3 regions of the Paenibacillus konkukensis genome follow, and region 1 is predicted to be linked to each of the others. Evidence: predicted binding sites of a transcription regulator. Region 1 holds the regulator's gene; each other region holds the start of a gene.

Region 1 (4,193 bases):
CCTCCACTGTACAACTTCGTTAGCCGAAAAGCAAGTAATAGAGCGGCTGTCAAGAGGTTTAACCGCTGCATCATTAATGTTTGATGAACATATTCTGAATTGGATAAACTATGATTGCATTCCCTTACTCTGATGTGTTATTTTTATTTTTGGTGTTCATTTTCACGCTTATTCTACATTATTCGCGATCATTATTCGTTGTGTAAATTATTTACATATATTGAAGGAGGCTGTTTCATGCTTTTCGCCAAAAAGAACGATACCGACTTTTTGCTCCTGCTGATCAAAGCGTCGGAAAATACGCTGCACGCGGCGCAAATGTTTCGCAACGCCGTAATGGGAGATCAACCGCCCGCAGCGTTCTATCCTCAATTGAAGGATTTAGAGAACAAAGGCGATCAGATTACCCATCAAATTTTCAAAGGGCTGAACAAAGTGTTCATTACCCCATTGGATCGGGAAGATATTATGGAACTTGCCTCCAAAGTCGACGATGTCATCGACGGGATCGAAGCGACGATCGCACGTTTCGATTATTTGAACATTAACGAGAGCGATAAGTATATGCAGGAGTTTTCCGCCGTTCTTGTTGCCAGCTGCCAGCATATTCTCGATGCCTTCAAACTATTGTCCAAAAAGAAATATATGCAAATTACCGAACATACCGTCCAAATCAACAGCTTGGAGAACGAGGCCGACCGGTTAATGCGGGAAGGAATTCGCGAAATTTTCTTGAATCCTCAAGACCCTTATCACGATTTCAAGCTTAAGGAGCTCTATGAACGCCTTGAGCAAACTACGGATGCCTGTGAAGACGTAGCGAACATTTTGGAAAGCGTCGTATTGCGTTATTCGTAAGCTGCTTCGCAACCGGTAGGAGGTAATTATGTTAACCCTTTTGTTCATCATCGTAGGATTGGCTTTGCTGTTCGATTTCATCAACGGCTTTCACGATACGGCCAATGCGATTGCAACATCGATATCGACCAGGGCATTATCCCCTAAGGTAGCCGTTTTTTTCGCGGCCACCCTCAATTTTATCGGAGCGGTTTACTCCTCTGAAGTGGCCAAAACGATCGGCGGCAAAGTCGCCAATCCGGCAACCATCGAAAACGGGGTTACCGTTGTCATCGCGGCATTAATTACGGCTATTATATGGAATTTAGTCACTTGGTATTTCGGCATTCCTTCCTCCTCCTCGCATACGTTGATCGGAGCTTTAGCCGGCGCCGTCGTGGCCGGTGCGGGGATATCCGCAGTCAACTGGAGCGGCTTTAAAGAAATTATCGCTATTCTGATCCTGTCTCCCATGATCGCTTTTGCAACAGGATTCATCATTATGTGGATCATTAAACAGATCATTTTTGCCAGCGGCAATCATTCCCGCTCGAAGCTAAATCGAATGTTCCGGTTTTTTCAAATTTTTTCGGCCGGCCTTCTCTCCCTGTCGCACGGAGGCAACGATGCTCAGAAAGCAATGGGAATTATCGTTTTCGGAATGGTGGCGTTAGGGTACCAAACCAATTTGGACGTGCCGTTATGGGTTAAATTATGCGCGGCTACCGCCATGGGCCTCGGCACTTCGATCGGCGGATGGAAGATCATCAAGACCATGAGCAAAAATCTGATTAAGATCGAGCCGATCAACGGGTTCGCTTCCGATCTGAATTCATCCATCGTTATTCAGATTTCGACGGCAATGGGGATGCCGTTGTCCACGACGCATGTCATTTCGTCCTCGATTATCGGGACGGGATCGGTACTGAGGTTTCACGACGTAAAGTGGGCGACCGTTACCAAAATGGTTATGACTTGGGTCATTACGATCCCGATTAGTATGGCGCTCTCTTATCTCATCTACAAAGTCGTTTCTCTCGTCATTTGAGCTTGATTTCTCCTTACATACGATTAACCGTTACACGCCCAAAAAGCCTACATCGCTGTAGGCTTTTTTTGACGTACTTTTTTGACGTATAGGTTTCTAATCAAGATAGTACGCGAGGCTTTGCAGCTCCGTCGTAAAATCGGCGTGATGCACCCGAATTTCATTCGGAACTTTAATAATAATCGGAGCAAAATTCAAAATCGCTTCGACTCCGGCCTCGACAAACTGATTGGCTACTCCTTGCGCTTCAGCGGCAGGAACGGTAATGATCCCGATTCTTACATGCAGCTCTTTGATCGCTGCTTTGAGCTCTTCCATCGGCTTCACATTCAAATTGTTGATCGACTCCCCGATCTTCGATGCGTGCGCGTCGAAAACGGCGACAATTTTCATATTATCTTTCAAATAAGCGTTATAGTTGCATAATGCCCGCCCAAGATTACCCGCTCCGACGAGCGCTACCGGAATCACTTTATCAAGCTTTAAAATTTGCCGTATTTTTTCGATTAAATAGTCGACGTCGTAGCCGATTCCTTTTTTGCCGAACTCTCCGAAATAGGCGAGATCTTTGCGGATTTGAGCCGGGTTAAGATCCAGCTTTTGACCCAAATCCTGCGAAGATACCGTATTCACGCTTTTTTTGCTCAATTCGTTCAAAAACCGTAAATAGACCGGCAGTCTGCGAACGACCGCTTCGGAAATTTTAATTGTTTTCATACGTCGCTTTCCCCCATCCACTGCTTAATTCTCGGTACCAATTGATTGGTCGGCATATGCTCGATTTTGGGGCCGGGCAGCGAGTACAAGAAGTACTTTCCATATGTCGTATCAATGACCCGGGTATCATATATAATGACGATGCCTTTATCGTTCGCCGTCCGAACCAATCTCCCGAAGCCCTGCTTAAAGCGGATCACGGCCTGGGGCACCGACAGCTTCATGAAAGGATTTTGGTTAAGCTTCTTCAAATTTTCCGTCTTCGCTTCCACTAACGGATGATTCGGAGGCTGGAACGGAAGCCGCACGATCGCCAGACAGCTCAGCGCGTCGCCGGGAATGTCCACGCCTTCCCAGAAGCTGCTCGTTCCCAGCAGTACGCTCGCCGGACTGTTCTGGAACAAGCGGGTCAGCTTGCTCCGGTTGCTGCTGTCAACCCCTTGACCCAATACCTGAATGCCAAAAGGGCTCAGCACTTCCTTCAATGCCGCGTGAGTGAGCTTCAGCATCCGGTTGGACGTGAACAGCACCAGCATACGTCCTTTGGTCTCCAGCGCTACCTCGGCAAGCGATTGCGTCAGCCGGTCCAAGAACTGCTTCTCTCCTGAATTGCCGCGAATGCTGGGGAAATCTCTTGGAATCGCCACCAGCGCCTGCTGACGATAATTGAAAGGAGAAGGCAGCTGCACCGTCTTCAGTTTGGCCTGTACGGAGCCGTCCTTCACTTCTTCAAGTCCCAGCTGCTCGCAGGTATAATCAAAAGACTTGCCTACGGAAAGCGTAGCCGAGGTCATGATGACGCTGTCTTTTACCTCGAAAAAGTGCTGCTGAAGCATCGGGCTGACGTCGATCGGAACGCAAACGAGCTGCAGCGATTTGCTCTTGTTATGCTGTCCCCCTTCAAGCCAATATACGTAATTGTCGTCCGGCATCGTCATAAAAAAATGCAGATTGTCACGGTGACGGTACAGCTCCTTGACGGTGCCGCCGATATCGGTTACGACTCCCTGAAGATCCTGCTCGTCTTGAAGCTCCTTCATTTCGCTGAGCATTTTATCCAGTTTTTTCAAAACCTCGGAGCAGTTCAAATAAATGTTCTCTTCGAGAACAAGCAGCTTATCCCACGAGCTTGGCGTCTGGTCTTTCTTAATCCGGAATACAAGCTGTCCGCCCTCGGTTTGCGACGGATCGGAACGCGAGGCAAGCAGTTGGTACAACAGCTCGGCCAGTTCGTCCCACTGTTCCTTAATCGCAACGATTTTCGGAATGACCGCGTCTATAACGCCGCTCCACGCTTGCGCCCGCTCCGATTCCTCGCGCTGCAGCCTGGCCTTCAGGGAAGATAATTGGCCGCTGCGGCCGTCTTTATACAACCACCATAACGTATTCAGGAAAGCCCCGTAGAACAGCTCGATACCCAAATGCTTGCTGGCTACTTCCTCGAAATGATGCGCTTCATCGATAACAAGATGCTTATAGGACGGCAGAAGCCGGTTTTCCGCCTTCGTATCCGTAAACAGCATAGAGTGGTTGGTTATAATGACATCGGCCGTATTGGACTCATGCCGGGCACGATGATAAAAGCAGCGTT
Region 2 (4,193 bases), 3.5 Mb from region 1:
AACCGCCGCCGAGCGCGATCACGCAGTCCGGCTGGAACGATTCCATCAGCCTGGTGCCGCGTTCGACCGTATCGACGGAAGGATCGGGTTCGACATCGGCGAAAATTTCAATCGATACCGGCGTCTTCCGTTTGCGCAAATAATATTCGACGCGCTCGACATAACCCAGCTTCACCATCATCGGATCGGTGACGATCAGAATGCGGGAGATGTCCGGCATTTTCTCCAAATATTGCGTCGCGCCTTTCTCGAAATACACCTTCGGCGGAATTTTGAACCACTGCATATTGACCGTGCGGTAAGCGACCCGCTTAATGTTCAGCAGATTGACCGCGGTGACGTTGGCCGTCGTCGAATTATGGCCGTAAGAGCCGCAGCCGAGCGTCAGCGACGGCAGGTTCGTGTTGTAAATATCGCCGATCGCGCCGTGCGTCGACGGAGCGTTGACGATGATCCGGCCGGTTTGCAGCGCTGCGGAGAACTCCGCAATTACCTGCTCGTCATTGGAATGAATGACGGAGGAGTGACCCATGCCGCCGTAAGCGACCACTTCCGCCGCCCGGGCTATTCCCTGGGAGGCGTTCTTCACCTTGTAGCAGGCCAGCACCGGACTCAGCTTCTCGGCGGACAGCGGATAAGCTTCGCCGACGCCGCCCAGCTCGGCCGCCAGCACCTTCGTATTCTCCGGCACCGTGATGCCTGCCATCCCCGCGATTTGGACGGCGGACTGGCCGACGATAACGGCGTTGACCGCGCATTTCTCCGGGTTGATGACCAGCTTCGATACGGCTTCCGTCTCTTCCTTATTCAAGAAGTAGCAGCCCATATGGCTCATTAACTGCCTGGTCTGCGCGTAAACCGGCTCCTCGATAATGACCGCCTGCTCGGAGGCGCAGATCATGCCGTTATCGAACGTCTTGGACAAAATCAGATCGGTTACGGCCTGCTGCAAATTCGCCGTTTTCTCGATAAAGCAGGGCACGTTGCCCGGGCCTACGCCGAGCGCCGGCTTCCCTGTGCTGTACGCCGCCTTGACCATGGAGGCTCCGCCTGTCGCCAGCACCAGCGCGACGTCGGGATGGTTCATGAGCAGGTTAGTCGCTTCCAGAGACGGATGCTCGACCCACTGGATGCAGCCTTCGGGAGCGCCCGCCTTCACCGCCGCCTCCATGACCGTGCGCGCCGCGGCCTCGCTGCTGCGCTGAGCGGACGGATGGAAGGCGAAGATGATCGGATTGCGCGTTTTCATCGCGATCAGCGCCTTGAACATCGTCGTCGACGTCGGGTTCGTCACCGGCGTCACGCCGGCGATAATGCCTACGGGCTCCGCAACCTTCTGGTAGTGCTCATAGGGATTGTCTTCGATGACGCCGACTGTTTTGTCGTATTTGATGCTGTGATAAATGTACTCGGTGGCGAACAAATTTTTCGTAATTTTATCTTCATAGACCCCGCGGCCCGTCTCCTCGACGGCTTGCTTGGCAAGCGCCATATGTTTATCCAGCCCGGCCAGCGCCATCTGCTGCACGATGTTGTCGACCTCTTGCTGATTTAGCTGCAGCATGGCCTGCAATGCTTTCTTCGCCTTTTGAACGAGTCCGTTCACTTCTTCTTGCGCAGTAACCGCGCTGCCTGATGCCGCCTGCTTTTCTCTGACTGCCATAGTTTCGCCTCCAATGGATAAGCGGGCTTCCGCCGCTTTTATGTGATTTATTTCACAATATCTTGCGTCAAGCCTTTTCCCCGATTGCACAGCAGGTTTTGCATCTGCATAGCATCTACATGGCATCTGCATACCAGAAACCAGCAGCCTAAGAGAACAAATAATCCATGTCCGTCAGCACCTGCTCCGTCATCGGGAATACGAGCTGCTCCTCCTGGCGCAAATGCTCTTGCAGAATGCGGCAGGCATGAATCAGGTAGCCGGCCGCTTGGCTCGGCAGCATCGCATCGGGGTTGCTCTCGATCACGCGAACGGCTTTCAGGTAGGAGTTCAGATTGTCGGTCGCCAGTTCATGATCTTTCTCCAGCATCCACAGCGAAGGCACGATCGACGGCGCATGCTTGCGGTGGAAATAATCGTTCAAGAACGGATACAGCTCGTGCTCCTCCCATTCCGAATGGCGTTCCAGCTCTTCCAGAAAGGCCGTCGCTCCCAGCCGCAGCTGAAGCAATAACGGCAGGGCCCGCTTCGGATCGGTTTCCCGTTCCGCCAGTCTTGCCTGAGCATACATCCCGTTCAATGCCCGCAGCAGGTCGTCGTGTTCCCGCTTCAATCTCTCCAGCGCCTCGGAAAGCTCCGTTTCGTGCGCGGTCCCCAAGTCGCCTTGCGTTTCATAAGCCATTTTCCTGTCCATGGTCATGACCTCCGTTTATCGCTTGCCGTTATCGTTACACTTGCCGTCTTGCCGCTTGCAGAAGAGCGCCGGACTTGATCCAAGTCCGGGCTCCGTCTGCTTGCTTGATAGCAGCCGCGCTCCCTGCCGGTCTTGCAAGCGGGCTTCTTGATGTTCGGCGATGCATTCGCGGCCTGCGGCCGAGAGAAGCTTCCGCTCCCCGGCCGCTCTTTCACCACGCTTCTTGCTGTTCTTGCTGCTCCTTGCCGACTTGGCTTGATGTGCCGGACGGTTATACATGCACCGCTTTAGGCTTGCCGTCCGCCGCTGTCGGGCCGTTGTGTCCGCCGTGTCTCATCTTATGAAACGCTTTGCGAAGCAGCGGCATCAGGTAGTAGTCGACTCCGAAGCGTCCGGCGTTCGTTTCAGCCAGGAAGACGAGTCCGCCAATCAGGATCAGCCAAGGGTTAGTGCTTACGGTGCCCGCGAACATGAACATGAAGTTCATCAGCATACCGAAGAATGCCGCCGTCGTCGTCAATGCGCCGAGGATAAGTCCAAGGCCTACCAAGCATTCGCCGATCGGAATGACGATGTTAAACCATGTCGCGTTCGGCAGTGCGAAATGCTCCAGGAAGGCGGTGAAGGTCGGATAAACCAGCTCGTTGGTCGCCTTATCGACAATCGGCTTGGTGACGGCCCCTTTAATAAACCCTGTGGCGTCGAACCCGCCTGTCAGCTTGTGCCAGCCTGCCGTCAGCCACTCCCATCCGAGGTAAACCCGAATGATGAAAAATAATCCGGCCGCATAAACGTTTTCCCTAATCCACTTTAACATGATAATCCTCTCCCATTCTTTGATATGAAGTTTTAACATGAAATTAATTGTAAAACTGGAATGTTCTTTTTTTCACAAACTTATTTGTAAAAAATCTTTTCGACCAGCGGAGATCGATTGGATCCGGATGTTTTCTTCATGGCGATTCTCCTTTCCCTGTTTCATAGCGTTGCTTGGTTGTTATGTGAAGCCTTTATGCTCCGAAGCTTCATCTTGCGAACCTTGTTGTTATGAAGCTTGGCGCTGCGGGGTGTTTTGCTGTCCCCCATGGCTATAATGTACCAGACCTCAAGATAAAAGAATGTGCTTAAAATCACACTTGCCGGAATTTTTTTAAACTTCGTTTTGCTTCGACAATATCCCCCGCTAATCCGCGTTGAGGGCTGCGTTTTGCTCCAATCTGCGGCGCCGCTCCCGCCCGGAATAAGTTCCTTGTGAAAAGGATCACAGAGTTTCCCGTGCAGCGATCTTACAATAAGAATGGAAGGAGTGAGAGAGATGGAACTTAGAAAAATCGCCGTTATCGGCGCAGGCACGATGGGACAAGGCATCGCCGTTATGCTGGCGTCCAAAGGTTTGGACGTGCTTCTCTACGATAAAACGCCCGAGCTGCTCGGACAATCCGTTGAAGCGATCGAGGCTCATCTGGACCGGCAGATGGAACGATGGGCTCTTACACGTCAGGAGAAAAAGCTGATCCTCTCCAGGCTGCACAAGGTTACGGATATGGAAGCTTTGGCGGAATGCCAGCTTGCGATTGAGTCGGTTACGGAGCATTTCGAGACGAAGCAGCGGCTGTTCATCGAGCTCGACCGCATTCTTCCGCCGGATGCGATTCTTGCCACCAATACGGCTACGCTCAGCCTGACCTTGCTGGCAAGCAGGCTTGTTTATCCGGACCGGACGATCGGCATGCATTTCCTGCATCCGGCGGGGCAAATCCGCATGGTCGAGCTGGTGCGGGGCATGAATACGTCGGAGGAGACGTTCGCCCGAATGAGACGGTTCGCCGAGCAGGT
Region 3 (4,193 bases), 2.9 Mb from region 1:
GCTCCCCGCCTACCTGCCTCACCACGTCCGAGATCATTCCGATCGTCGCCGTCACCTTGATCTTGCCTTCGCTCGCCGGAGAAGCTCCTTGCTGCGGCTGCCCGCAAGCCGATAGCCCCACAGCGACCGCCAAAAATATAAACGTCATAACCAATCTTCGAAACGATGATATTACCTTCCCGCTTTTCACGATCTCCTTCACTCCCATTCCATTTTTTAACTTTTTACCTACAGACAAATTGTTTCCTTTCTAAATATTTGTTTCCTTAATACAACTTATGCATATTATATACAAAAATGTTTCTCTAGTGCAACTCTTTTTCACCAACTTTTTTTCGGCTGCACCGTTTGGAGTTCGCGCCGCTTTTTGCTAAGATAAAAAAGACAATAGAAAATCATTTCCATAGGAGGGCTCTGATGGGCAATTTCGATAAGCAGTTAAACCAATACGCGCAAATTATCGTCAACATCGGCGTCAATATTCAAAAAGGGCAGACGCTCGTCATCAACGCGGCGCTCGACGCGGCCGAGCTGGTCCGTTTGCTTGTCAAAAAGGCTTATGAAGCCGGCGCTTATACGGTCAAAGTCAACTGGTCCGACGATACCGTCTCCCGCTTGCGGTACGACCTCGCTCCGGACGAGTCTTTCCTCGAAGAGCCCAAGTGGTATGCGGGCGAAATGCTGGAGCTGGCGGAGAAGGGCTTCGCTGTCATCAGCGTCGTCTCGTCCGACCCGGATCTGCTGAAGGGCGTGCCTCAGGAGCGGATCGTCAATTATCAGAAAACGTACGGCAAAGCGATGGCCAAATACCGCCAGTATATGCAGTCGGATAAATTCAGCTGGTGCGTCGTCGCGGCGCCTTCTCCGGCATGGGCGGCCAAGGTGTTCCCGAATTTGCCGGAGCAAGAACAGCTCGCTAAGCTGTGGGAAGCGATCCTCTCCACCGTGCGCGTCGATCAGGACGATCCGGTAGCCGCCTGGGAGAAGCACATCCAAACGCTCAACGAGAAATCCGCCTATTTGAACGCCAAAAAATATAAGAAGCTGCACTACATCGCTCCCGGCACCGATCTGACCATCGAGCTTCCGGAAGGCCATATCTGGGTCGCCGCGGACAGCATTAATGAGCAGGGACACGCGTTCGTCGCCAACATGCCGACCGAGGAGGTGTTCACCGCCCCGCTCGCTACCGGCGTAAACGGCAAAGTATCCAGCACCAAGCCGCTCAGCTACGGAGGCAACATCATCGACGGCTTCACGTTGACCTTCGAGAACGGCCGCATCGTGGACGTATCCGCCAAGCAGGGCGAGGAGACGCTGCGCGGGCTGATCGAGATGGACGAAGGCTCCCATTATCTTGGCGAGGTGGCGCTTGTTCCTCATCGCTCACCGATTTCCGAATCGAATATTTTGTACTATAACACGCTGTTCGACGAGAACGCCTCCAATCATTTGGCGATCGGAAGCGCTTATGCGTTCTGCCTCGAAGGCGGCAAAGGCTTGTCTCAAGACGAGCTGAAGTCCAGAGGGCTTAACACGAGCATTGCGCATGTAGATTTTATGATCGGTTCTGCGGAGATGGACATTTACGGGGTGACGGCGGACGGCGCCGAGGAACCTGTGTTCCAAAAGGGCGGCTGGGCATTCTGATATGACCCGAACCGACGTTTCAAGCGGAATTTTCATGGAAAAAGGGGCCTTCAAAGGCCCCTTTAACGTTCGCCGGTCTGCCGGCGTTAGGAGAACAGGAAATCGACATCGGTAAGCACCTGGTCGGTCAGCGGAAAAATAATTTGCTCCTCCTTCTCCAGATGGTCTGTCAGTATACGGCAAGCCTGGGTCAAGTACGCGGCCGCGCGTTTCACCGGCAGCGCATCCGAATCCGATTTGAGCGCGTGAACGGCCCGGAAGAACGAATTCATATGATCCATAGCCCGTTCGTGCTCCTTCTCCAACATCCATAAGGAAGGTACGACGGAAGGCCGCTTATACTTATGAAAATACAGGTTCAGAAAAGGATACAGCTCCTTCTCCTCCCAATGGGAATGCCTCTCCAGCTCCTCCTGAAAAGCCATCGCCCACAGCCTCAGATGCAGCAATGTCCCTCTGGCTTTGACCGGATCGCGCTCGCGCTCCGCCAGCACCGATTGCTCCGCCATATCGCGAAGCACCTGCAGCAGTTCGCCGTGCTCCCGCTTCAAACGGTCTACGAGCTCCGACAACTCTGTCACATGTGCGCTTGTGTACTCCTCCCGAGGCTGAAATTGCCCACTCATAGCTCCACCTCCAAATGAATGTTGTTTACATGTATACTTTACAGATTACTCTCGGACCCCTTGGTTGTATGTGTGACTTATCACAATTGCCGCTTATTTTTTTATCGGCGGAGAATGCAAAAAAACTCTTCGGCGGGCCGCGTTCATCAAGAAAGCGGTCTTCCAAAGAGTTTTTTGCGTGGCGCGGCCGGCTGCGGCTACGGCGTGTCCGTGTCCGCCTTCTTGCCTTTCGGCACGCCGTCGAGCCCGTAATACTGGTCGTATGCGTCGAATATTTTGCGCGCGATCGGCGCCGCGTTCCAAGCTCCGAAGCCGCCCTCCGGCACGACGACCGCTACGGCCAGCTTCGGCTTCTCCGCGGGCACATAGGCGATAAAGACCGCGTTGTCGATCATTTTGCCGCCGACCGATTGGGTCGAGGTTCCCGTCTTGCGGGCTACCGAGTACGGAAAGCCTTCGAAGCCCTGCACGTTAACCTTTAGCATCCCTTTTTGGATGGCATCCCAGTAAGCGTCCGGGAACGAGGTTTCCTCCATCACCTCAGGCTCCACTTTGCTCACCGGCTTGAAGTCGTAGGTTTCGATCTTGTCGACCAAAAGCGGCTTCAGCTTCTTGCCGCGGTTCGCAAGCGTCGCCGCATACTGCGCCATCTGCAGCGTCGTATATTTCTCGTTCTGCCCCCAGGAGGCGTACACCATTCGGGACTGCAGCGTTTCCTTCGTATTCGTCTTGAACTCGCTGATCCCCGCCGATTCCCGAGGCAGCCCGCTGCCCGTCAGCACGCCGAGACCGAATTTGTTCAAATACGATTCCCAGATGTCGACGGCCTGCTGCCCGCTGCGCATATACAGCGGATTGCCGATCATCGCCGACATGAACGTGTTGGAGGAATGCCAGATCGCGTCCGCCGCATTGATCAGGCCGTACGCGGCCCGGTCGGAGTTCGTCAGCTTGGCGTTGTTGTCTTTACCGTAGGTAAACACCCCGGTATCGTTATAGGTCGTCCCTACGCCGAACAAGCCTTCGTTCAAGCCGATCAGCACCGACAGCGGCTTGATGATGGAACCGACGTACACGATCGAGGTCGGGTGATTTTTCAGCTCGTTCTCCGGATAGTCCGGATACGCCGTCGTAATCGTGCCGTTATTGATGAACGGCTGGATGCGCTGGTACTCCTGCGTGGAAATGCCGCCGTTCCACACGTTCGGATCGTAGTCCGGCATGCTCGCCATCGTGACGACCCTTCCCGTGTCGACCTCCATCGCCACCGCATATCCCGCCTTCGCGTTCGGCGCATAGCCGTAATGGGACGCGCGGGCCGCAGGCGATTTGGCGTAGGCAAGTTGATCGATAATCGCCTGCTCGGCCACCTGCTGAATATCTTTGTTGATCGTCAGGAACAGATTGTTCCCTTTCTCCGGGGCTTCGATCGACACTTTGCCGATAATTTTTTGCGAGGCGTTGACCGGATACGTCTTCATGCCGTTTTTCCCGCGCAGCTCATCCTGATACATCAGCTCGATGCCGTCATAGCCGACGTCCTCGGTATCCAGATAGCCGTCCGTCGTACTCTTGTTCTTATAAAAATCGAGCCCGTTCTTCGGCTCCCTTGCCTGCGAAAACGGCCGCATATAGCCGATAAGCTGTACGGCGATCTTATCCGGATCGTAGGTGCGGATGCTCTCCTCCATCACCTCAAGCCATTTCAGCTCGTCGCGGTGCTCGAGGATATAAGCGATTTCCTTATCCGACAAGCCGGATTTGATCCGCCGCGGAACGAACGAATAGCTTGGCGCGGTCGTCGAATTTTTGTCCAGATCGTATCCGACGTCCATCGATTTAATAATATCGGCCGCCGTCATCTGCGGCTTGCCCGGATCGCCGTACTCCTTGAACAAGGCTTCCAGCTTGCCTGCC

Evidence for each region. Region 1 encodes Rex, which represses fermentation and respiration genes when NADH is low (regulators of the CRP and FNR family bind a similar motif). Its sites were predicted from a motif close to TTGTGAAATATTTCACAA; they were not measured.
Region 2: a site for Rex is predicted at 1,704-1,721, ahead of adhE (bifunctional acetaldehyde-CoA/alcohol dehydrogenase). Genes of this name have one in related genera too.
Region 3: a site for Rex is predicted at 2,345-2,362, ahead of SK3146_RS27455 (hemerythrin domain-containing protein). Genes of this name have one in related genera too.

Annotation. Positions count from the first base shown of each region.
Region 1 covers NZ_CP027059.1:1,208,953-1,213,145, forward strand. The annotation lists gene SK3146_RS05190 (DUF47 domain-containing protein) at 238-858, shown strand; gene SK3146_RS05195 (inorganic phosphate transporter) at 887-1,885, shown strand; gene SK3146_RS05200 (redox-sensing transcriptional repressor Rex) at 1,982-2,602, opposite strand; gene dinG (ATP-dependent DNA helicase DinG) at 2,599-4,193, opposite strand, start outside.
Region 2 covers NZ_CP027059.1:5,635,730-5,639,922, reverse strand. The annotation lists gene adhE (bifunctional acetaldehyde-CoA/alcohol dehydrogenase) at 1-1,663, opposite strand, end outside; gene SK3146_RS24540 (hemerythrin domain-containing protein) at 1,812-2,357, opposite strand; gene SK3146_RS24535 (hypothetical protein) at 2,373-2,636, opposite strand; gene SK3146_RS24530 (DoxX family protein) at 2,629-3,177, opposite strand; gene SK3146_RS24525 (3-hydroxyacyl-CoA dehydrogenase family protein) at 3,673-4,193, shown strand, end outside.
Region 3 covers NZ_CP027059.1:6,311,359-6,315,551, reverse strand. The annotation lists gene SK3146_RS27465 (metal ABC transporter solute-binding protein, Zn/Mn family) at 1-148, opposite strand, end outside; gene SK3146_RS27460 (aminopeptidase) at 418-1,650, shown strand; gene SK3146_RS27455 (hemerythrin domain-containing protein) at 1,737-2,276, opposite strand; gene SK3146_RS27450 (peptidoglycan D,D-transpeptidase FtsI family protein) at 2,474-4,193, opposite strand, start outside.